2 linked regions of the Microbispora sp. ZYX-F-249 genome follow. The protein of the gene in region 1 binds, or shares a complex with, the protein of each later gene. Links are inferred from orthologs where the notes say so. Each region holds a gene or a part of one and is shown on either strand. Other genes may lie near its edges.

Region 1 (10,131 bases):
GGAACTGCGGCAGCGCGGCGTCGCGGAGGAGACGGTCAAGGACGCCGTCGGGCGGCTCGATCCCGACGAGGAGACCGAGACCGCGCGCAGGCTGGTGGAGCGGAAGCTGGCGGCCACCCGAGGGGTGGAGCCGCAGGCGCGCATGCGACGATTGGTCGGCATGCTGGCCCGCAAGGGCTACTCGCCGGGCCTGGCCTTCCGCGTGGTCCGAGAGGCGATCGAGGCCGAAGGCAGCCCGTCAGATGGGCTTCCGGATACCTTCGAGTGAGCCATAGCACCATGCAAAAGTCACTTGACAGGGCATCTTTGCTTGCTCGTTACCTCTCTGACGCTTAATCTCGACCGCAGTGAGGAGTTACTCCGCGCAGCGCGGATTGCCATAACGGTGTACACGACGGACGAGAGACTTTGACCGGCCTTCGGGCCATATCGGCCGCCCCTCGGGGCGTCCGGGCATTGCGACCATATTTGTCCTGGTGACGCCACCGGGTGCTGCCGTGCTGCGTGTGTGACCCCTGCCAAGAGTTGTCGTGAGGGGTGAGCGCATGGACACGATCGTGATCGTTCTTGCGGTTGCGGTGGTGCTGCTGGCTCTCGTGATGATCGCCGCCCTTGTCATAGTCATGCGCCGCACCGGCGGCGTCGTCGCACCGCCCGGCCCCTCACCCGAGCAGCTCGCCGAGGTGAAGGCCGAGGTCAACGAGGAACTCGAACGCGCCAGGCGCGAGGCCGAGGAGATTCGTACGAAGGCGGAGCGGGACGCGGGGGAGATTCTCAAGAAGTCGGAGACACTGGCCGAGAGCGCCGCGCTGACGCGCAAGGAGGTCGAGGAGGAGGCGCGCATCCTCAAGACCGAGCTCAAGGAGCTGCGCTCCGACCTCGAACGCCGCGAGAACCGGCTGGCCGAGCGTGAGCAGCGGCTCGACGAGGAGGCGCGCAGACAGGCCGAGCGGGCCCGCAAGCTGGCCGAGACGGAGACCGAGCTGGCCGACCGCCGCGAGGAGCTGGACCGGGTGGCCGAGCGGCGGCAGGAGATCCTGGAGCGGGTGGCCGGCCTGACGGCCGAGCAGGCCAAGGCGGAGCTGGTCAAGGAGATCGAGAACCAGGCGAAGCGCGAGGCCGCGCTGATCGTCCGGGAGATCGAGAGCGAGGCCCGGCGTGAGGGGGAGAAGCGCGCCTGCAAGATCGTGACGCTGGCCGTGCAGCGGGTCGCCACCGAGCAGACGGCCGAGTCGGTGGTGAGCGTCCTGCACCTGCCCGGCGACGAGATGAAGGGCCGCATCATCGGCCGGGAGGGCCGCAACATCCGGGCCTTCGAGTCCACCACCGGCGTCAACCTGATCATCGACGACACGCCGGAGGCGGTGCTGCTGTCGTGCTTCGACCCGGTCCGCCGGGAGACGGCCCGGCTGACGCTGGAGAAGCTCGTGCTCGACGGCCGGATCCACCCCCAGCGCATCGAGGAGGCGTACGAGCGCAGCAAGGCCGAGGTGCGTGACCTGTGCGTGCGGGCCGGAGAGGACGCGCTGGTCGAGCTGGGCATCACCGAGATGCACCCCGAGCTGGTCACCCTGCTGGGCCAGCTCCGCTACCGCACCTCCTATGGGCAGAACGTGCTCAAGCACCTCATCGAGTCGGCGCACATCGCCGGCATCATGGCCTCCGAGCTGCGGCTCGACCGTGACCTCGTCAAGCGCTGCGCGCTTCTGCACGACATCGGCAAGGCGCTCACCCACGAGGTCGAGGGCAGCCACGCGATGATCGGCGCGGAGATCGCCCGGCGGTACGGCGAGCACGAGGACGTCGTCCACGCCATCGAGGCGCACCACAACGAGGTGGAGGTCAGGACCGTCGAGGCGGTTCTCACGCAGGCCGCGGACGCGATCAGCGGCAGCCGCCCCGGTGCCCGGCGGGAGTCCCTGGAGGCGTACGTCAAGCGGCTGGAGCGCCTGGAGGAGATCGCCCAGTCCTACGAGGGAGTGGACAAGGTCTTCGCCATGCAGGCGGGCAGGGAGATCCGGGTCATGGTCCGGCCCGACAACGTCGACGACATCCAGGCCCAGGTCATCGCCAGGGACGTCGCCAAGCAGGTCGAGGAGGAGCTGACCTACCCCGGCCAGATCCGGATCACCGTGGTCCGCGAGTCCCGCGCCACCGAGTTCGCCCGGTAGAGCCTCCGTACCCCACCCCATGCGGGGCGGCCGGGCCACACCCTCCGAGGCCAAAGCGAAGGGTCCCCGCCCAACGCTGGGCGGGGACCCGGGTCGCGGGGGCGTCCCGGTGGGACGCCCCCCTGGTCGGCTAACAGAGCACGGCTAGGCCTTGCGGCTGAGCGCGTCGGCGAGGTCGTCGAGCGCCTTCGACAGCGACGCCTGTGCCTCGACGGAGGTGTCGAGTTGGTGGGAGACGGCCCGAAGCTGCGCCACGGCGGCGTTCTTCTGCGGCCCGTCCGTGAACCGCTCGGCCCGGTCGACGAACTTCTGCACGTTGTCGGCGGTGTTCTTCTTCATGGTGCCGGTGCGCAGCGCCTGCGCGTAGTAGGCACGCACCAGCGGGAAGCTCGCCGGCCACGTCACCCGGGGCTGGTGCTGGCTGTTGAACCGGTCGTAGGTGACCGTGGCCGCCGCGTCGATCTCGGCCTGGTCGAGGTCCTCGCTCGGCAGCAGCTTGAACGCGTCGAACCCGCGCGCGATCTCGCTGCCGAAGACGTGACCGTTGTAGTAGTACGCCGACCAGAAGCCACCGAGCAGCAGCGAGGTCGTGCTGATCGGGCCGCGGTCGAAGTAGGCGATCTCACGCGGGTTGGCCGAGTCGGTGAAGTCGAACATCGAGACGCCGCCCTGGTACCACGCCTGGACCATGATGTCCCGGCCGGGCACCGGAACGAGCGACCCGTTGTGCGCGACGCAGTTCTCCTGGTTCGTCTGCGCCACCGGCAGCTTGTAGTAGCTGCGGAACTGCAGCTTGCCGTCGACGATGTCGAAAATGGCGTTGGCGCCCCACGACGGCTCGTCGGTGACACGGCACCGCGCCCCGCTGCCGCCGCCCCACTCGTCGGTGAAGACGACCTTGGTCCCGTCGTTGTTGAACGTGGCCGAGTGCCAGTACGCGAAGTTCGGGTCCGTCACGGCGTCGAGCCGCTTCGGGTTGGCCGGGTCGGAGATGTCGATCAGGATGCCGTTGCCCGCGCACGCCCCGGCCGCCAGGCCGATCTCGGGGTAGGCCGTGATGTCGTGGCAGTGGGTGGTGACGGGAGACGGCGACCAGGACGAGCCGGACGGGTGCCGCGGGGTCTGCGGGGTGTTCTGCAGGCCGTTGATCGCGCCGGTCGCCGGGTCGGTGAACAGGCGCGGCGTGGAGACGATCGCCGCGTTCTGCGGTGCGGCCACCGGCACCTTGATGACCTCGATCCGCCACTGGGCGGTGTTCGGGTCGGTCGCCGCGGTGTTGGCGCAGCCCGCGAGCTCGGAGCCCGAGCGGATGCTCGACGTGCCCTGCACGTAGACGTACACGTTGTCCGGGTCGTTCTTGCTCGTGACCAGGGTGTGCGTGTGCGAGCCGCGGCAGGTCTGCACGGCCGCCACCTGGACCGGCTTGCTGATGTCGCTCACGTCGAAGACCCGGACACCGCGGAAGCGGTCCGGGTTCACCGTGCCGCTCGCGCCCTGCGTGCCGCAGTCGATCCGTCCCCGGGTCTCCTCGACCGACATGAACAGCAGGTTGCCGTACACCGACAGGTCGCCCTGGCCGCCGGGGCAGACGACGGAGGTGGTCAGGACCGGGTTCGCGGGGGTGGAGACGTCGTAGATGTTGAAACCGGTGAAGTTGCCGACGAACGCGTACTTGCCGCTGAAGGCCATGTCCGAGTTCGCGAACGACGAGTTGCCCGGGTTCGAGGCCTGGTAGAAGCCCTCCGGCTTGTCCCGGTGGGCCAGGAGCTCCAGCCCCTGGCTTGCCTGCTGGGCATCCAGCCAACCGGCTCCGAGGCCGGCTCGGGGATCGGCGTCGTCGGCCATGGCCGTGGCGGGCATGAGGCCCACCAGGACCACCCCTGCGGCGACGACTCCGATCTTCCTTAATCCAGCACGCCCCCAACGTGCTGCCGCACGGCTGATTCTCAAGGGTCGCACCCCTCCTTTTCCGCTCTTTCCGGAGTGACCCAATTGCGCGTGCGACAGATCCCCGGGCCCGGCCCGACCCAAAAGATCTACGCGGCGTTTGGGGGACACTAACTGAATCTGGGGTGAATGTGCTATACCCCTACACATCCTCCGGTTTGGCCGGTATCCCCCACCGCCGATGAAGCGAGCCCAGGCCATGATCTCCTCCACCTCGTTTCGGCAGCTCCTCGCGCTCGTGCTGGCCGCTGCCGCGATCAGCGCCTGCACGGCCGAGACCGCCGAACAGGCGAAGGTGAACGTCGTCCAGCCGGGTGCGCCGGGACAGGGCAGCAAGGTCGTCCCGGCCGACGAGGTGCCGCGTCCGGACGACCGGGAGTACACCGACGCCGACGTGCGGTTCATGCAGGGGATGATCCGGCATCACTCCCAGGCCCTGCGCATGACCGCGCTCGTCTCCGGCCGCAGCGAGAGCAAGGACCTGCCGCGCTTCGCCAGACGGATCGAGATCTCCCAGCAGGACGAGATCGACCAGATGGTGCGCTGGCTCAGGGCGAGGCTCCAGCAGGTGCCGAGCGTGGGCTCCGGCGCCGGGCACGACCACGGCGGCGAAACGCTCATGCCCGGCATGCTCAGCGAGGAGCAGTTCGCCGAAATGGAGCAGGCCAAGGGGGCGCGGTTCGACCGGCTCTTCTACGAGAACATGATCCAGCACCACCTGGGCGCACTGACGATGGTGGAGGGGCTCTTCGGCGACGGGGGAGGCGAGGAGGTGGAGATCAACCAGTTCGTCACCCATGTCGACGCGGACCAGCGGATAGAGATCGACCGCATGCGCGGCCTGCTCGCCCAGATGGGGTGACCGCCTCCGCTCATCCGAAGATCTGCAGGTAGAACGACAGCTCGGCGGCGAGGGCCGCGGCCCGGGTCTCCAGCCGCCGGAACCCGTGCGCCTCGCCCTCGAACGTCAGGTAGGTGCAGGGCACCCCGCGCGCCGTCAGGCGGTCGGCGAACGCCTGGGACTGGGCCGGCGGCACGACCGGGTCGGCGAGCCCCTGCATCAGCAGCATGGGACAGGTCACCCGGTCGGCCAGGGCGAGCGGCTCGCGCTCGCCGTAGCGTTCCTCCGGACCGACCAGCCACTCCACGTACCTCGACTCGAAGTCGTGGGTGGCCGCGACCAGGGGTGCGAGCGCGCTGACGCCCGCCACCGAGACGCCGCCCGCGAAGACGTCCGAGGCGCCGCAGGCGGCCATGACCGTCCACCCGCCCGCGCTCGCCCCGCGTACGGCGATCCGGGCGGGATCGGCGAGTCCCTCGGCGGCCAGCCACTTCGCCGCCGCGACCACGTCCTCCACGTCGGTCACGCCCCACCGGCCGCGCAGGCGTTCCCGGTAGGCCCGGCCGTACCCGCTGGACCCCCCGTAGTTGACGTCGATCACGCCGATGCCGCGGCTGGTGAGGAACGCCTTGTCCAGGCTGAGCTCGCTCGTCGCGTGCCCGGTCGGCCCGCCGTGCACGAAGACGACGTACGGCGCGCCGCCCTCCTCCGCCCCCTCTGGCGGGTACAGGTACGCGTGGACGCGCGCGCCGGGCCCGGCCTCGAACTCCACGGCCCGGGGCACGGGGAGGACACCGGCGGGCACGTCGTCGATCTCCCGTCGCAGTTCCTCGGCGCGGGCGGCGTCACCGGCGGCTTCGATCCGGACGACCGAGCGCGGCACGTCCGGCCCGTAGCCGATGCCGACGAGCACGTCGCCGTCCGTGTCCAGCACGGGTGACCAGCCCCGGTAGGGGACGTCGAGGTCGCTCAGCGTGCCCGTCTCCGGGTCGAGCACGCCCAGGCGCAGGTCGCCGCGCCCGTGCGGCACGGCGAGCCGCCCGTCGCCCAGCACGGCGTACGGCAGGCCGCCGAGCTGCCACGGCGGCCCGGCGAACTCCTCGTCGAGGGGGCAGAGCGCCTCGCACGACGACCCGGACACGTGGGCCCGGTAGAGGTTCCACCAGCCGGACCGGTCGGAGACGGCGTACAGGTGCCGCTCGCCGCACCACAGCGGCGCGAGGACCGACTCGCCCGGCCCGCCCATCACCGTCCACGTGGCGCCGTCGGACAGCCGCGTGACCCGCAGCTCGGTGCCGGTCCAGGGCATGTGGGGGTGGTTCCAGCAGATGTAGGCGAGGTGCCGGCCGTCGGGGGACGGCGTGGGCGAGGCGTAGAAGTCGCTCCCGGTGACCCACTCGGTGACGCCGCCCGCCCCGGAAAGCGCCACCGACACGATCGAGCGGGTGACCTTGGCGTCCTGGCGATGGCGCTCCCTGACGCACCACACCCGGGGCCCGTCCGGGGTGTCCTGGACCCGCAGATCGGCGTAGCGCAGCGCGCCCGGCGCGCCGGGCGCCGGCGTGACCGGCCGGGGCCGCTCCGTGCCCGGGTCCGGCCCGTCTCCCGGCCGGGGCGGGGCGAGATAGAGCCGCTGATCGGGATGGTGCGCGAAGACGAGGCCGTGGCCGGGGACGACGAGGTAGGACCGCCCGCCGTACTCGTGCACCCGCGTACGGGCGTCCCAGGGCGCGGGAAGCAGGTCGGTGCGGGTGCCGTCGGCGGCCCGGTGGACGACGGTACGGCGGCCGCCCTCGGCGGGGCGGTCCTCCTCCCACCACGTCTCCCGGCCCAGCACGGTCGGGAAGCCGAGCCGCAGACCGGCACGTGCCACGTCGGTGGTGGAGATGGGCGAGGGGCGCGGCGAGAACGGCCTCGGGCCGGGCGTGGGGGGCATGACCGCATCCTGCCGGACCGGCCCGCCCCCGGGGGTGGGAATGCGGCAAGGCATCAGCCGAGGGACGGGGGAGCGGTGTAGCGGGTGGCGAGCGGGCCGAGCTGGTCGATGACCGTCCGCTTCCAGGTGCCGTCCTCGAACATCCGGCGCAGCGCCTCCTCGACCTGGTCACGCAGCGCGGGCGTCCCGGCGGCGATGCCGTACTCCTCGGTCGCCAGAGGTTTGCCGCTGAAGCGGAACCTGCCGGGATACTGCGCCGACAGCCCGGCGAGCACGGGGGCGTCGGCCACGATCGCGTCGGTCCGGCCGGAGGCCAGCAGCGGCGCGCAGGCCGCGGGCAGGTTCGCCTCGGCGAGGAAGAACTGCCGCCACCGGGTGCCGAACCTCTTCACGAGAGGCTCCGCCGACTCCCTGGTGGCGCAGACGCGCTTGCGGGCGAGGTCGCGCGGGCGGCGGACGGACAGGTCGCCGGCCCGGACGAGGATGTCGGTGCTGGTCACCAGGTAGGGCCCGGCGACGTACCGGGAGCCCGCCGGGCCCGTGGCGCCGACGACGAGGTCGGCCCGCGACGGGTCGAGCGTGTAGACGACCTGGTCGTCGCGGTAGCCGAGCGCCCGGGCGACGTACTGCGCCACTTGGATGTCGAACCCGCTGTAGCGGCCGTCGGGGAGCCGGGTGACCAGGCCCGGCTGCCCGGGGCGCACGCCGACCACCAGCGTGCCGTCGTTCCCGCACCCACCGGCGAGGAACACGGCAGCCAGGACGCCGACCACGGCACCGCCACGCCACACGCGCTCAATATCGGGGCCGGGCGCACCCCGGTGCCAGCAGCGACACGGCAAAGATCCCTTTACCCGCGCGGGCCGTACGGCATCAGCGCACGAGCGGGACCTCGCCGCCGGCCATCTCCGCGGCGGCCGGGTCGGCCGAGACCTTGCGGCTGCGCCTGCTGCGCCGCTCCAGCCAGGTGGCGAGGTAGCCCAGGGCCAGGTTGATCGCGATGTAGACCACCGCGATCACGATGACCGAGGGGATCAGGTTGGCGTAGTTGGCCGGCACCACGCGGGCGCCCGCGTTCAGCAGGTCGGCGTAGGCCACGACGAAGCCGAGCGCGGTGTCCTTGAGCAGCACCACGAGCTGGCTGACGATCGCGGGCATCATCGCGGTGACCGCCTGCGGCAGCAGGATCAGCCGCATCACCTGGTTCTTGCGCAGGCCGATGGCGGATCCCGCCTCGGCCTGGCCGCGCGGCACGGCGAGGATGCCCGCGCGCACGATCTCGGCCAGGACCGACCCGTTGTAGACCGTCAGGCCGAAGACCACGGCCGCGAACTCGGTCACGACCAGCCCGGCCAGGCTCCCGCCGTACTGCGCGAAGAAGATGAGCATCAGCACCGGGACCGCGCGGAAGGCCTCGACGACCACCGCGGCCGGGATCCGCACCCAGCGGTGGTCCGACAGGCGCGCGATGCCGAACACCGCGCCGAACAGCAGCGCGAGCACCGCGGCGAGCGCGGCGGCGGTCAGCGTGTTGAGGAGGCCGGGCAGGATCAGCTCGGTCCAGGTGTCGGCCCGCAGGAACGGCTCCCACAGCTCGCCCTTCCACTGGCCCTTCTCGTCGAACTTCGTCCACACGAAGTACGCGACCAGCAGCAGGACGACGCCGAACGCGAGCGTCAGCACGTTGTTGCGCAACCGGGTCCGCGGGCCCGGGACGTCGTAGAGGACGGTGGCGCCGCGCTCCGTCATCGGACCACCGCCAGGCGCCGGGCCAGCCGGCCGGACAGCAGGTTCAGGGGAAGGGTCAGCACGACGAACCCGGCCGCGAAGCCGAGGAAGATGGGAATGATCGCGTCTCCGTGGGCGTCGAACAGGTTCTTCATCCGCAGCGCCGCCTCCATGACGCCGATCGCGGCCGCGACCGTCGTGTTCTTGACCAGCGCGTTCAGCAGGCTCCCGAGCGGCGCGATGACCGTGCGCACCGCCTGGGGGAGGATCACCAGGCGGAGCGTCTGCAGGAACGTCAGGCCGATCGCCCGCGCCGCCTCCGCCTGCCCGAGTGGCACGGTGTTGATCCCGGACCGCACCACCTCGCAGACGAAGGCGGACGTGTAGGCGGACAACCCGATGATCGACAGCCAGAAGCTGTTGAGCGACAGGTCGTCCCGGGAGAACTGGACGTTCATCACCGTGCCCAGGCCGAGGCCGCAGAACACGATGATCAACGTGAGGGGCGTGTTGCGCAGCACGTTGACGTACAGCGCGCCCGCCCCTCGCAGCACCGGCAGCGGACTGACGCGCATGGCCGCCAGCACGATCCCCCAGACCAGCGAGATGACCCCGCTGACCACCGTGAGCTTCACCGTCAGCCAGAACGCGCCGAGGATGACGGGAAGCTCGTCGACGACGGCCTCCACCGCCGGCCTCCTCTCAGTGCCGCTTCCGCGCCGTCCTAGTACCGCTCGACGGACGGCGGCGTCGTGAAGTACTTGCCGAACTCGCCGAGGTTGGCGTCGAGGGCCTTGCGCCAGCTGCCGTCGTTGAAGAACTTCTCGATGGCGTTGTTGATCGCGTCGCGGCCGGCCTTGTCGTCCATCTTGATGCCGATGCCGTACTTCTCCTCGCTGAACGGCTGGCCGATCAGCTTGAACTTGCCGGGGAACTGGGCGGCGAACCCGGCGAGGATCGTCGCGTCCGTGGAGATCGCGTCGACCTGCTTGTTCTCCAGCAGCGGGAGGCAGGCGCCGTACCCCTGCTGCTGGGTGAGGTTCTTGGACTCCCACTCGGCCCCGAACTTGTCGGCGAGCCGCTTCGGCGACGACGAGCCCTGGGCGCCGCAGACCTTCTTGTCCTTGAGGGAGTCGACCCCGGTGATCGAGGTGTCGTCCGCGCGGACGAGGATGTCCTGCCCGGTGACCAGGTAGGGACCGGCGAAGGAGATCTTCTTCTTGCGCTCGTCGGTGATGGAGTAGGTCGCCACGACCATGTCCACCTGGCCCTGCTGGATGAACGGCTCGCGGTTGGCCGACTGGGCCTCCTTGAAGGTGATCCCGCTCTCCGGCACGCCGAGTTCCTTGGCGACGTACCTGGCCACGTCCACGTCGAACCCGCCGTAGCTGCCGTCGGGCTTCTTCAGCCCCCAGCCCGGCTGGTCGATCTTGATGCCGATGACGAGCTTCTTGTCGTTCTTCGCCTTGTCGGCGATCGAGTCCGCCCCGGAGTTGCCGCAGGCCGTC
Region 2 (10,247 bases), on another replicon or contig:
CGGAGGTCGCGGTCGTCCTCAAGGAGGACGACGAGGGCGGCTGGAACGTCTCGACCCGGTCGAAGGGCGCGGTGGACGTGGCGCGGGCCTGCGCCGCGCTCGGCGGCGGCGGCCACCCGCGTGCCGCCGGATTCTCCTCGGCGCTGTCGGTGGCGGACACGCTGGCCGCCCTGCGTCCTCACCTCGCCCCGGAAGGGAGCCGGCCGTGAGCCCGGCACAGCCAAGAAGGACACAGCCCAGAAGAACTCCTCCGCCGAGCGGCCTGATCATCGTGGACAAGCCGTCCGACTGGACGTCGCACGACGTGGTCGGCAAGATGCGCGGCGTCGCGGGCACCCGCAAGGTCGGCCACGCGGGCACCCTCGACCCGATGGCCACCGGCGTGCTGGTGATCGGGGTGGAGAAGGCGACCCGGCTCCTCGGGCACCTCGCGCTGACCGAGAAGGTCTACGAGGCGACGATCCGCCTCGGCGTGACGACGAACACCGACGACGCCGAGGGCGAGGTGGTCGCCGCCACCCCGGCCGGGCACGTGACCGACGAGCAGGTGCACAAGGGCGTCGCCGCGCTCACCGGTGAGATCATGCAGGTCCCGCCGCAGGTGAGCGCCATCAAGGTGGACGGCCAGCGGGCCTACAAACGGGCCCGCGCCGGCGAGGAGGTGGCGCTGGCCGCCCGGCCGGTCACGATCCACGCGTTCGAGGTCGGGGAGATCAGGCGGACCCCGGAGACGGTGGACCTGGACGCCGTGATCACCTGCTCCAGCGGCACCTACATCCGGGCGCTGGCCCGCGATCTCGGGGCGTCGCTCGGCGTCGGCGGCCACCTCACCCGGCTGCGCCGCACCCGGGTCGGGCCGTACGGCATCGAGGCGGCCCGCACGATCGAGGACCTCGCCCGGGAGTGCGTCATCATGCCCATGGCCGACGCGGTGGCGGCGGCCTTCCCCCGCAGGGACGTGGGCGAGGACGAGGCGCGGCTGGTCGCGCACGGCGGCAGGCTGCGCGCGGCGGGCCTCGGGCCCGGCCCGATCGGCGTCTTCGGGCCGGACGGAGCGCTGCTCGCGCTCGCGGAGGAGCGTGGCGGGACGGCCCGGCCTCTGGTCGTCTTCGTCTCCTGACGCCGGGGCTGGTTCCCCGGCAGCCCGCGGGGCATGGCAGTCTGTCTACTGCGCTTCCCACGCGAGGCAGGAAAGTGCGAGGGGCGCGGCCGGGTCTGGACTGAGGAGCGCGCGGAGCGAGGAACGAGCGAGCACGTACCGAGGGAAGACACGGCCTATGGGCGCCCCGAGGCGCCGCGCCGAAGGCGCGGCAGATGAACACAGAAGCGAGGTCGAGGTGCAGAGCTGGCACGGGCTGGACGAGGTCCCACAGGACTGGGGCAGGTCCGTCGTCACCATCGGCGTGTTCGACGGCGTGCATCTCGGTCACCAGCGGATGGTGACCCGCACGGTGGACATGGCCCGCGGTCTGGGGCTGCCGGCCGTGGCCGTCACCTTCGACCCGCACCCCGACGAGGTCGTACGGCCCGGCAGCCACCCGCCGCGGCTCACCTCCACCGCCCGCCGGGCCGAACTGCTCTTCGCGCTCGGCGTGGACGCGGTGTGCGTGCTGCCGTTCACGCTGGAGTTCTCCCGGATGTCGCCGGACGAGTTCGTCCAGACGGCTCTGGTCGACCGGTTGCACGCGGCGGGGGTCGTGGTGGGAGAGAACTTCCGCTTCGGCCATAAGGCGTCGGGCGACCTGGAGACGCTGCGGACGCTGGGGGAGAAGTACGACTTCACGGCCGAGGGAGTGCCTCTGGTCAGCGACGGCGACGCCATCTCCTCCACGTTGATCCGTGAGCGCCTGGCCGACGGCGACGTCGCGGGCGCGGCCGCCCTGCTGGACCGCCCCCACCGGGTGGAGGGCGTGGTGGTCCGCGGACACCAGCGCGGCCGGGCGCTCGGCTTCCCCACCGCCAACGTCGAGTCGCCGCCGCACACGGCCATCCCCGCCGAGGGCGTGTACGCCGGCTGGCTGCAGTGCGTGCAGAGCCCCTCGCCGTACGAGGGGGAGCGCTGGCCGGCCGCGATCTCGATCGGGACCAACCCCACGTTCGACGGAGTGGAGCGCACGGTCGAGGCGTACGCGCTGGACCGCGACGACCTGGACCTGTACGGCGCGCACGTGGCGGTGGACTTCGGCGAGCGGCTGCGCGACACGCTGAGGTTCGACTCGATCGAGGCGCTGATCGAGCAGATGCACGCCGACGTGGCCCGGGCCCGGGAGCTCACATCCTGAAGGGCCGGCGTGACGCGGTGTGTCCTACGGGCTGGTAGGGTTGTATGTCAGCCATGTTCAGGTGGCGTTAGCCACCCGGCTGTCCTGTCACGGCGACTGTAGGCACGCACGGTCGTTCGCGGGCTGGGAACCGTTGCGCGTGCCACTTCATCAGAACGGAGAAGCAGTGTCGCTTGACGCCGCTACCACCAAGTCCATCATCGGCGAGTACGGCACCAGCGAGGGTGACACCGGGTCGCCGGAGGTCCAGATCGCGCTTCTGAGCAAGCGGATCAGCGACCTCACCGAGCACCTGAAGACGCACAAGCACGACCACCACAGCCGTCGTGGTCTGCTCCTGCTGGTGGGCCGCCGTCGCCGGCTGCTGAAGTACCTGCAGGCCAAGGACATCACCCGCTACCGCTCCCTCATTGAGCGGCTGGGCCTTCGCCGATAAGGTGAGGAAGGAGCGGCGATTCTTCGCCGCTCCTTTTCCATAACGGGCCACAATGGCCTGAGCGAAACAACTGAATAGCCGAGACCAACTGCCCCGCGTCCGCAAGCAAGCCGCAGCGCGATCCCGCGGCGTGAGAGGGCCGGTCCTCGGTAGTGGCCCCCGGTCGGCACGGCGACAGCCGTTTGTACGGACCGGGCGCTTCGATCGAAGACCGGCACTGCACCTGAACGGGGAGCCCGGCGACCGAGGACGCGGGAGACCGACCCGAAAGAGGAGGTCCCCCGTGGAGGGTGTCCACAGCACAGAGGCCGTCATCGACAACGGCCCCTTCGGCACGCGCACGATCAGGTTCGAGACCGGGCGGCTCGCCCGGCAGGCGGCGGGAAGCGCCGTCGCGTACCTGGACGACGAGACGATGATCCTGTCCGCGACCACCGCGTCGAAGCATCCCAAGGAGAACCTGGACTTCTTCCCGCTCACGGTCGACGTCGAGGAGCGGATGTACGCGGCCGGCCGCATCCCCGGCTCGTTCTTCCGCCGGGAGGGCAGGCCGTCCGAGGACGCGATCCTCACCTGCCGCCTCATCGACCGGCCGCTGCGCCCGTCGTTCGTCAAGGGCCTGCGCAACGAGATCCAGATCGTCGCGACGATCATGGCCCTGCACCCCGAGCACCTGTACGACGTGATCGCGATCAACGCCGCGAGCATGTCCACGCAGCTCGCCGGGCTGCCGTTCTCCGGCCCGATCGGCGGCGTCCGCGTCGCGCTGATCGACGGCCAGTGGGTGGCGTTCCCGACCCACACCGAGCTCGAGCGCGCCACGTTCGACATGGTCGTCGCCGGGCGCGTCCTGGCCGACGGCGACGTCGCGATCATGATGGTCGAGGCCGAGTCGACCCGCGACACGCTCAAGCTGGTCGCCGAGGGCGCGGTCGCCCCGACCGAGGAGGCCGTGGCCCAGGGCCTGGATGCCGCCAAGCCGTTCATCAAGGTGCTCTGCGAGGCCCAGTCGAAGCTGGCCGAGGTCGCCGCCAAGCCGACCGCCGAGTACCCGATCTTCCTCGACTACCAGGACGACGTCCTGGAGGCCGTCGCCGCCGCCGTCAAGAGCGAGCTCGCCTCCGCCCTGACGATCGCGGGCAAGCAGGAGCGCGAGCTGGAGATCGACCGCGTCAAGCTGCTGGCGGCCGAGAAGCTGCTGCCGGACTTCGAGGGCCGTGAGAAGGAGATCGGCGCCGCGTTCCGGTCGCTCACCAAGAAGCTGATGCGCGAGCGCGTCATCAGCGAGGGCGTCCGCATCGACGGCCGCGGCCCGAAGGACATCCGGCAGCTCAACGCCGAGGTCCACGTGGTGCCGCGGGTGCACGGGTCGGCCCTGTTCGAGCGGGGTGAGACGCAGATCCTCGGCATCACGACGCTGAACATGCTGCGCATGGAGCAGATGATCGACACGCTCAATCCCGAGCGGACCAAGCGCTACATGCACAACTACAACTTCCCGCCGTACTCCACGGGCGAGACGGGCCGCGTGGGCTCGCCGAAGCGCCGCGAGATCGGCCACGGCGCGCTGGCCGAGCGGGCGCTGATCCCCGTGCTGCCGTCGCGCGAGGAGTTCCCGTACGCCATCCGGCAGGTGTCGGAGGCGCTCGGGTCGAACGGCTCGACCTCCATGGGGTCGGTCTGCGCCTCCACGATGGCCCTGCTCGACGCGGGCGTGCCGCTCAAGGAGATGGTCGCCGGCATCGCGATGGGCCTCATCGGCGAGGGTGACACCTACGTCACGCTGACCGACATCCTCGGCGCCGAGGACGCCATGGGCGACATGGACTTCAAGGTCGCCGGCACCAAGGACCTGATCACCGCGCTCCAGCTCGACACCAAGCTGGACGGCATTCCGGCCCACGTGCTCGCCGCGGCCCTGAAGCAGGCGAGGGGCGCCCGGCTGGCGATCCTCGACGTGATGCAGGAGGCCATCGACTCTCCGGCGGAGATGAACCCGACCGCGCCGCGCATCATCACGATCAAGGTGCCGGTCGACAAGATCGGCGAGGTCATCGGCCCCAAGGGCAAGATGATCAACCAGATCCAGGACGACACGGGCGCCGAGATCACCATCGAGGACGACGGCACGATCTACATCGGCGCCACCGACGGCCCGTCCGCCGAGGCCGCCCGTACGCTGATCAACGGCATCGCGAACCCGCACATGCCGGAGGTCGGCGAGCGTTACCTGGGCACGGTCGTCAAGATCGCCGCCTTCGGCGCGTTCGTCTCGCTGCTGCCGGGCAAGGACGGCCTGCTGCACGTCTCGCAGATCCGCAAGCTGCACGGCGGCCGGCGTATCGAGAACGTCGAGGACGTCATGAACGTCGGCGAGAAGATCCAGGTGGAGATCGCCGAGATCGACTCGCGCGGCAAGCTCTCGCTGGTGCCGGTCGAGGTGGTCGAGAAGGAGGCCGCCGAGAAGGAGGCCGCGGCCGAGAACGGCGAGGCCGCGCCCGCCGCTCCCGCCGAGGCCGCCGACGCTCCGGTGGAGGAGGAGCAGCCGCGGACGCCGCGCCGCAGCCGCAGCCGCACCCGTGGCGGACGTGACGAGCGCAACTCGTGACGACCGAGACGCTGTTCCCGGGCAAGGACGGTGCGGGGGTCATCCGCCGCACCGTCCTGCCCGGCGGCCTGCGGGTCGTGACCGAGACGATGCCGACCGTGCGAAGCGTGGCGGTCGGCCTGTGGGTGGGCATCGGTTCGCGTGACGAGGCCCCCGAGCACATGGGGGCCACCCACTTCCTGGAGCACCTGCTCTTCAAGGGCACGCCCACGCGTGACGCCATGGAGATCTCGGCGTCCATCGAGGGCATCGGCGGTGAGATCAACGCGTTCACCGCCAAGGAGTACACCTGCTACTACGCCCGGGTGCTCGACGAGGACCTGCCGCTGGCGATCGACGTGCTCGCCGACGTGGTGACCTCCTCGCTGATCACCGAGGAGGACGTGGAGTCGGAGCGCGGCGTGATCCTGGAGGAGATCGCCATGCACGACGACGATCCCTCGGACGTGGTGCACGAGCAGTTCTCCGCCGAGTTGTACGGCGACACGCCGGTGGGCCGCCCGATCCTCGGCAACGAGGAGTCGATCAACGCGCTCACCCGTGACCGCATCCACGAGTACTACCAGCGGTTCTACATCCCGCCCCGCACGGTCGTGTCGGTGGCGGGCAACATCGACCACGAGCGGGTGGTCGCGCTGGTCGCGGCGGCGTACGAGCGGGCGGGCGCCCTCGGCGGCTCCGCCGAGCCCGCGCCCCCGCGGCTCGGCGGTCCCGGCGTGGACGTCCGCAGCGGCGTCCGGGTGCTCGACCGGCCCACCGAGCAGGCCAACCTGGTGCTCGGCATGACCGCCGTCCACCGCAACGACGACCGGCGCTTCGCCCTCGGCGTCCTGAACGCGGCGCTCGGCGGCGGCATGTCGTCGCGGCTGTTCCAGGAGATCCGGGAGAAGCGCGGCCTGGCCTACAGCGCCTACAGCTACACCTCCCAGTACGCCGACACCGGGCAGTTCGGCATCTACGTGGGCTGCCTGCCCTCGAAGGTGGACGACGTGCTCAAGATCTGCCGCGACGAGGTGGCCCGGGTCGTGGCCGAGGGCATCACTCCCGAGGAGATCGCCCGCGGCAAGGGCCAGATGCGTGGCGGACTGGTGCTCGGCCTGGAGGACACCGGATCGCGCATGTCCAGGATCGGCAAGAGCGAGCTCGTGTACGAACGGCTCATGACGGTCGACGAGGTGCTCGGGCGGATCGAAGGGGTCACCCCCGAGGAGATCGCGGCGGTCGCCGGGGACATCCTCAACCGGCCGCTGACGCTCGCGGTGATCGGGCCCTACTCCGACAAGGACTTCGGCTTCGCCATCGCCTGACCGTGCCGCTGGAGGCCGCGCCGGCGCCGTCGCGCGTCGCGCGGCCTCTCGCGTCTTCGTGACGTGCGGGCCGCCCGCTCGTCGCGGGCCGCCACGCGTCCGCCCGTTACGGCTCTCGCCACGGCGGCGCCTCCCGCCGTCGCGGGCACGGGCGCGCCGGGCCGCTCCTCGCCGTCCCGGCTCCCGCCGTCACGTATAGCCTTGGGCGCGTGATTAAGGTCGGTGTTCTTGGCGCCCGAGGGCGCGTGGGTGTGGAAGTGTGCAAGGCCGTCCAGGCGGCCGACGACCTGGAGCTCGTGGCGGAGGTCGACAAGGACGACCCGCTCGACGCGCTGACCGGCGCCGAGGTGGTGGTGGACTTCACCCACCCCGACGTCGTCATGGGCAACCTCGAGTGGTGCATCTCCCACGGCATCCACACGGTCGTGGGCACGACGGGCTTCGACGCCGGACGGCTGGACACCGTGCGGGGCTGGCTGGCCGCCAACCCGGGGACCAACGCGCTGATCGCCCCCAACTTCGGCATCGCCGCCGTGCTGATGATGCACTTCGCGGCGCAGGCGGCCAAGCACTTCGAGTCGGTCGAGATCGTCGAGCTGCACCACCCGCACAAGGCCGACGCGCCCTCCGGCACCGCCCGCCGCACGGCGGAACTGGTGGCGCAGGCGCGGCACGAGGCCGGGCTCGGTCCGTCTCCCGACGCGACGACCACCGCCCTCGACGGCGCCCGGGGTGCGACCGTGGGCGACGTCCACGTGCACGCCGTACGGCTCGCCGGGCTGATCGCCCACCAGGAGGTCATCCTCGGCGGTGAGGGGGAGACCCTCACGATCCGGCACGACACGATGAGCCGGGCGTCGTTCACGCCGGGCGTCCTGCTGGGCGTACGCCGCGTGCCGGAGCTCGACGGCCTCACCGTGGGCCTGGAGCGCCTCCTCGACCTGTAGAGCGGTCACAGCGGCCCCGCCGCCCGGCCTGTCGTCGTAGGGGACGGGCCCGGGCGGCGCCCGTTCACGATCTGCTCAGCGTGATGAACGGGCCGCCGCCCTCGGGCGGGTGATAGCGGTCCACCTCGGTGAAGCCGTGTGCTTCGGCGAAGCGCAGACCGTCGGTGTTGGACGCCAGCACGACCGTCTCGATCACGCTCGCGCCGAGCGAGCGCGCGTGAGCCATCGACCGCGCGTACATCTCCTCGCCGTAACCCCGCCGCCGGTAGGCGGGAAGCACACGCACGATCACGGTCGCGACCGGCGAGCCGTTCCCGGGCGGACGCACGGTGGAGCAGCCGACCAGCTCGCCGCCGGCGTAGGCCACCTCCAGGTGGTTGCGTCCTGCGCGTTCGCGTACCTCGTCGAGGGTCAGCGGGTCATCGGGAATGATCACATTGTGGGCGTGCCGCCAGTCCTCGAGGGTGGCGTCGGTCACGGAGTCGATCCGCAGGGTGGGCATGGGAGACATGCAAGCGACGCCCCGCGTTCCGCGACAAGCGATTTTCGCATTGCGGGCATGAGCGGGCGCCTTCGGTGTTTCGGCGGTATCTTCCCAGTTCACGCGGCAAGAGGCCGCTCAGGGAGCGCCAGTCGTCCATCCGGTGCGGCAAACATCATCCATGCGGTTCAGGTCCTTCTCCAGAACGGTTTTCGGTGGTCCGAAGCGGTCCGAAGTCCCTTCCGCCCTGCGGCAAGGTTGTCCCCCGGACCGCCGCCCGGCGATCCGTGCGGAACGACGACCCCCCGGAGAAAGGCATGACCACCATGGCGGAGATGGACCTGGACATCCAGCACGCACAGGGCGCGAACGTCCGTCTGTCCAGGCGGCGCGCGACGACGCGATGGAGTTCCGCGCGCGCATGGACTCGCGCTTCGCGGAGATGAGGGCCAGGTTCGACCTCGCCGACGAACGGTTCACCGCGATGGAGGACCGCTTCATCGGCGTCGGGACCCGGCTCGAAGTCGTCGGCCACCGCCTCGACGGCCTGGACGCGCGTATGGATCGCGTGGAGACCCGGCTCGACGGCATCGACCGGCGACTGGACGGCATGGATGCCCGGTTCGACGCCGTGGACCGGCGGCTCGACACCATGGATGAGCGGTTCGACGAGGTGATCGCGCTCATCAAGGACCGGCTCGTGGGCCAGGGCTGACCGCCTCAAGGGCGACCCGCTCCTCCATGGGAACCTCCGGATGCGGCCCGGGTGCCAGTACGGCCTGCCGCATCCGGAAGTGTCCGAGCACCAAGCGCAACCGCCGCTCAGCGCAGCTGGACGGTGACGCCTGCCCGGGCGAACATGCCGAGCAAATCGTCCATCGTGACGGCCGGGCCCCAGGACCGCAGGTCGTACGGGGGCCTGTCGTAGCCGGGGACGAGATGGTCGCGGGCCACCTCCGCGTGGTGCCAGACGAGCCGGAAGGGCCGGGCGGCGCCCCATCCGCCGCGCAGACAGTCGTCGAACGCGTCGAGGTTCCAGCCGAAGTAGCCGCCGGGACCGTTGACGGCCTCGCCGACGGCGCAGTAGAAGCCCTCGATGTCGGTGACGAAACGGCCGTCGAGATCGTAGGTGAGACCCGGCGGCCGGTCCGGCTGATGGGGGCGGTGGAACAGCGCCGCACCGGCCCACTCGTGCCGCAGTCCGCGGTCGTACCCGGCCCAGAGGTTACGCCGGGAGGGCCGCCCCGCGTACCAGAGGTCGTAGATCTCGCGAGCGCCGTCGGGGAACGGCTCGTCGAAACCGCCGTGGAGGGTGATGTCGAGGAGCCCGGCGTCCAGCCGGGAGGGGGCCGATCCGATGACGACGGCGGACAGCACCTTGTACGTCCTCGCCGCGCGACCGGCGGCGTCGACGGCGTGGACCGTCGCCTGAAGGTGCCGGTTCCTGGCGGACCGCCGCCGCATCAGCGTGAGGAGCGGTTCCTCCGGGCGGCAGCCGACGAGGGTCACCGGCTGCTCCACGGGGAACGGCCGGTCGTGGAAGACCCCGATCGTGCTGCGGCAACTGCCCAGCGGCTCGTTCCCCTGGCCGTGGAGAAGGAAGCCCCGCGCCTCCGGCGGGTGCGCGGGCGGCCAGTGCATCTCCGGCAGGATGCGCAGGCGCCCGCGCAGCTCGGCGTCCACGAGGCCGTCGCCCGCGATCGAGGGCCGATGGCCGAGCACCTCCACGTCGAACAGCTCTTCCATACAGGAGCAGCCGACGTCGTAGCGCTGGCAGCCCCCCGGCACGGGGTCGCTGTGCACCGGGTCGAGCATGACGGCCGGCAGCCACGCTCGGGCCTGAACGTCACCGGAAGGCGCTGACGCGGCCTGCAGAGCCTCGCGCAGGGGACCGGCCGGGTCGCAGCCGACCAGGGTGAAGCGCTCCGGTTCCGGCGGCGGCTCGGGTTCGGCGAACAACCCGTCGATGCCGGCGCACACCCCCAGCGCGGCGCCGGTGTCGCCGGTGTACTCGTCGACCAGCAGCCACCGCAGTGGCGGGTCCTGATCCCAGGTCCACGGATGCTCCATCGGGCCTCCTGCGGTGCCGGTCAGAACAGGGCCAGGCCGAGGGTGAACAGGGCGCCGAAGACGAGTTGCAGGCGGCCGGTCTGCTGGAGCGTCGCGATGAGCGCGGGGCCGGTCGC

Evidence for each region.
Region 2: rny (region 1) and AAH991_RS21240 share a complex: the UniProt entries of both Bacillus subtilis proteins name them as parts of the possible RNA degradosome complex. The link is inferred for Microbispora sp. ZYX-F-249 from one-to-one orthologs.

What each region holds. Positions count from the first base shown.
Region 1 is NZ_JBDJAW010000011.1:187,106-197,236, reverse strand. The notes cover bases 1-2,858. They hold rny (ribonuclease Y), read left to right. Parts: upstream 1-545; coding sequence 546-2,171; downstream 2,172-2,858. Other genes in these bases: AAH991_RS16120 (LVIVD repeat-containing protein), read right to left, coding at 2,316-2,858; recX (recombination regulator RecX), read left to right, coding at 1-268. Also shown: more of AAH991_RS16120, read right to left, coding at 2,859-4,031; AAH991_RS16115 (DUF305 domain-containing protein), read left to right, coding at 4,300-4,980; AAH991_RS16110 (S9 family peptidase), read right to left, coding at 4,991-6,895; AAH991_RS16105 (transporter substrate-binding domain-containing protein), read right to left, coding at 6,949-7,686; AAH991_RS16100 (amino acid ABC transporter permease), read right to left, coding at 7,769-8,644; AAH991_RS16095 (amino acid ABC transporter permease), read right to left, coding at 8,641-9,312; AAH991_RS16090 (glutamate ABC transporter substrate-binding protein), read right to left, coding at 9,348-10,131. UniProt on the Bacillus subtilis protein: Endoribonuclease that initiates mRNA decay. Initiates the decay of all SAM-dependent riboswitches, such as yitJ riboswitch. Involved in processing of the gapA operon mRNA, it cleaves between cggR and gapA.
Region 2 is NZ_JBDJAW010000017.1:80,738-90,984, reverse strand. What follows is about bases 2,690-5,663. They hold AAH991_RS21240 (polyribonucleotide nucleotidyltransferase), read left to right. Parts: upstream 2,690-3,001; coding sequence 3,002-5,326; downstream 5,327-5,663. Other genes in these bases: AAH991_RS21235 (M16 family metallopeptidase), read left to right, coding at 5,323-5,663; rpsO (30S ribosomal protein S15), read left to right, coding at 2,690-2,718. Outside these bases: AAH991_RS21260 (DHH family phosphoesterase), read left to right, coding at 1-209; tRNA pseudouridine(55) synthase TruB, read left to right, coding at 206-1,120; AAH991_RS21250 (bifunctional riboflavin kinase/FAD synthetase), read left to right, coding at 1,338-2,282; more of rpsO, read left to right, coding at 2,449-2,689; more of AAH991_RS21235, read left to right, coding at 5,664-6,633; dapB (4-hydroxy-tetrahydrodipicolinate reductase), read left to right, coding at 6,843-7,580; AAH991_RS21225 (GNAT family N-acetyltransferase), read right to left, coding at 7,645-8,082; AAH991_RS21220 (hypothetical protein), read left to right, coding at 8,483-8,776; AAH991_RS21215 (barstar family protein), read right to left, coding at 8,884-10,131; AAH991_RS21210 (1,4-dihydroxy-2-naphthoate polyprenyltransferase), read right to left, coding at 10,152-10,247. UniProt on the Bacillus subtilis protein: Involved in mRNA degradation. Catalyzes the phosphorolysis of single-stranded polyribonucleotides processively in the 3'- to 5'-direction. Necessary for competence development in Bacillus subtilis.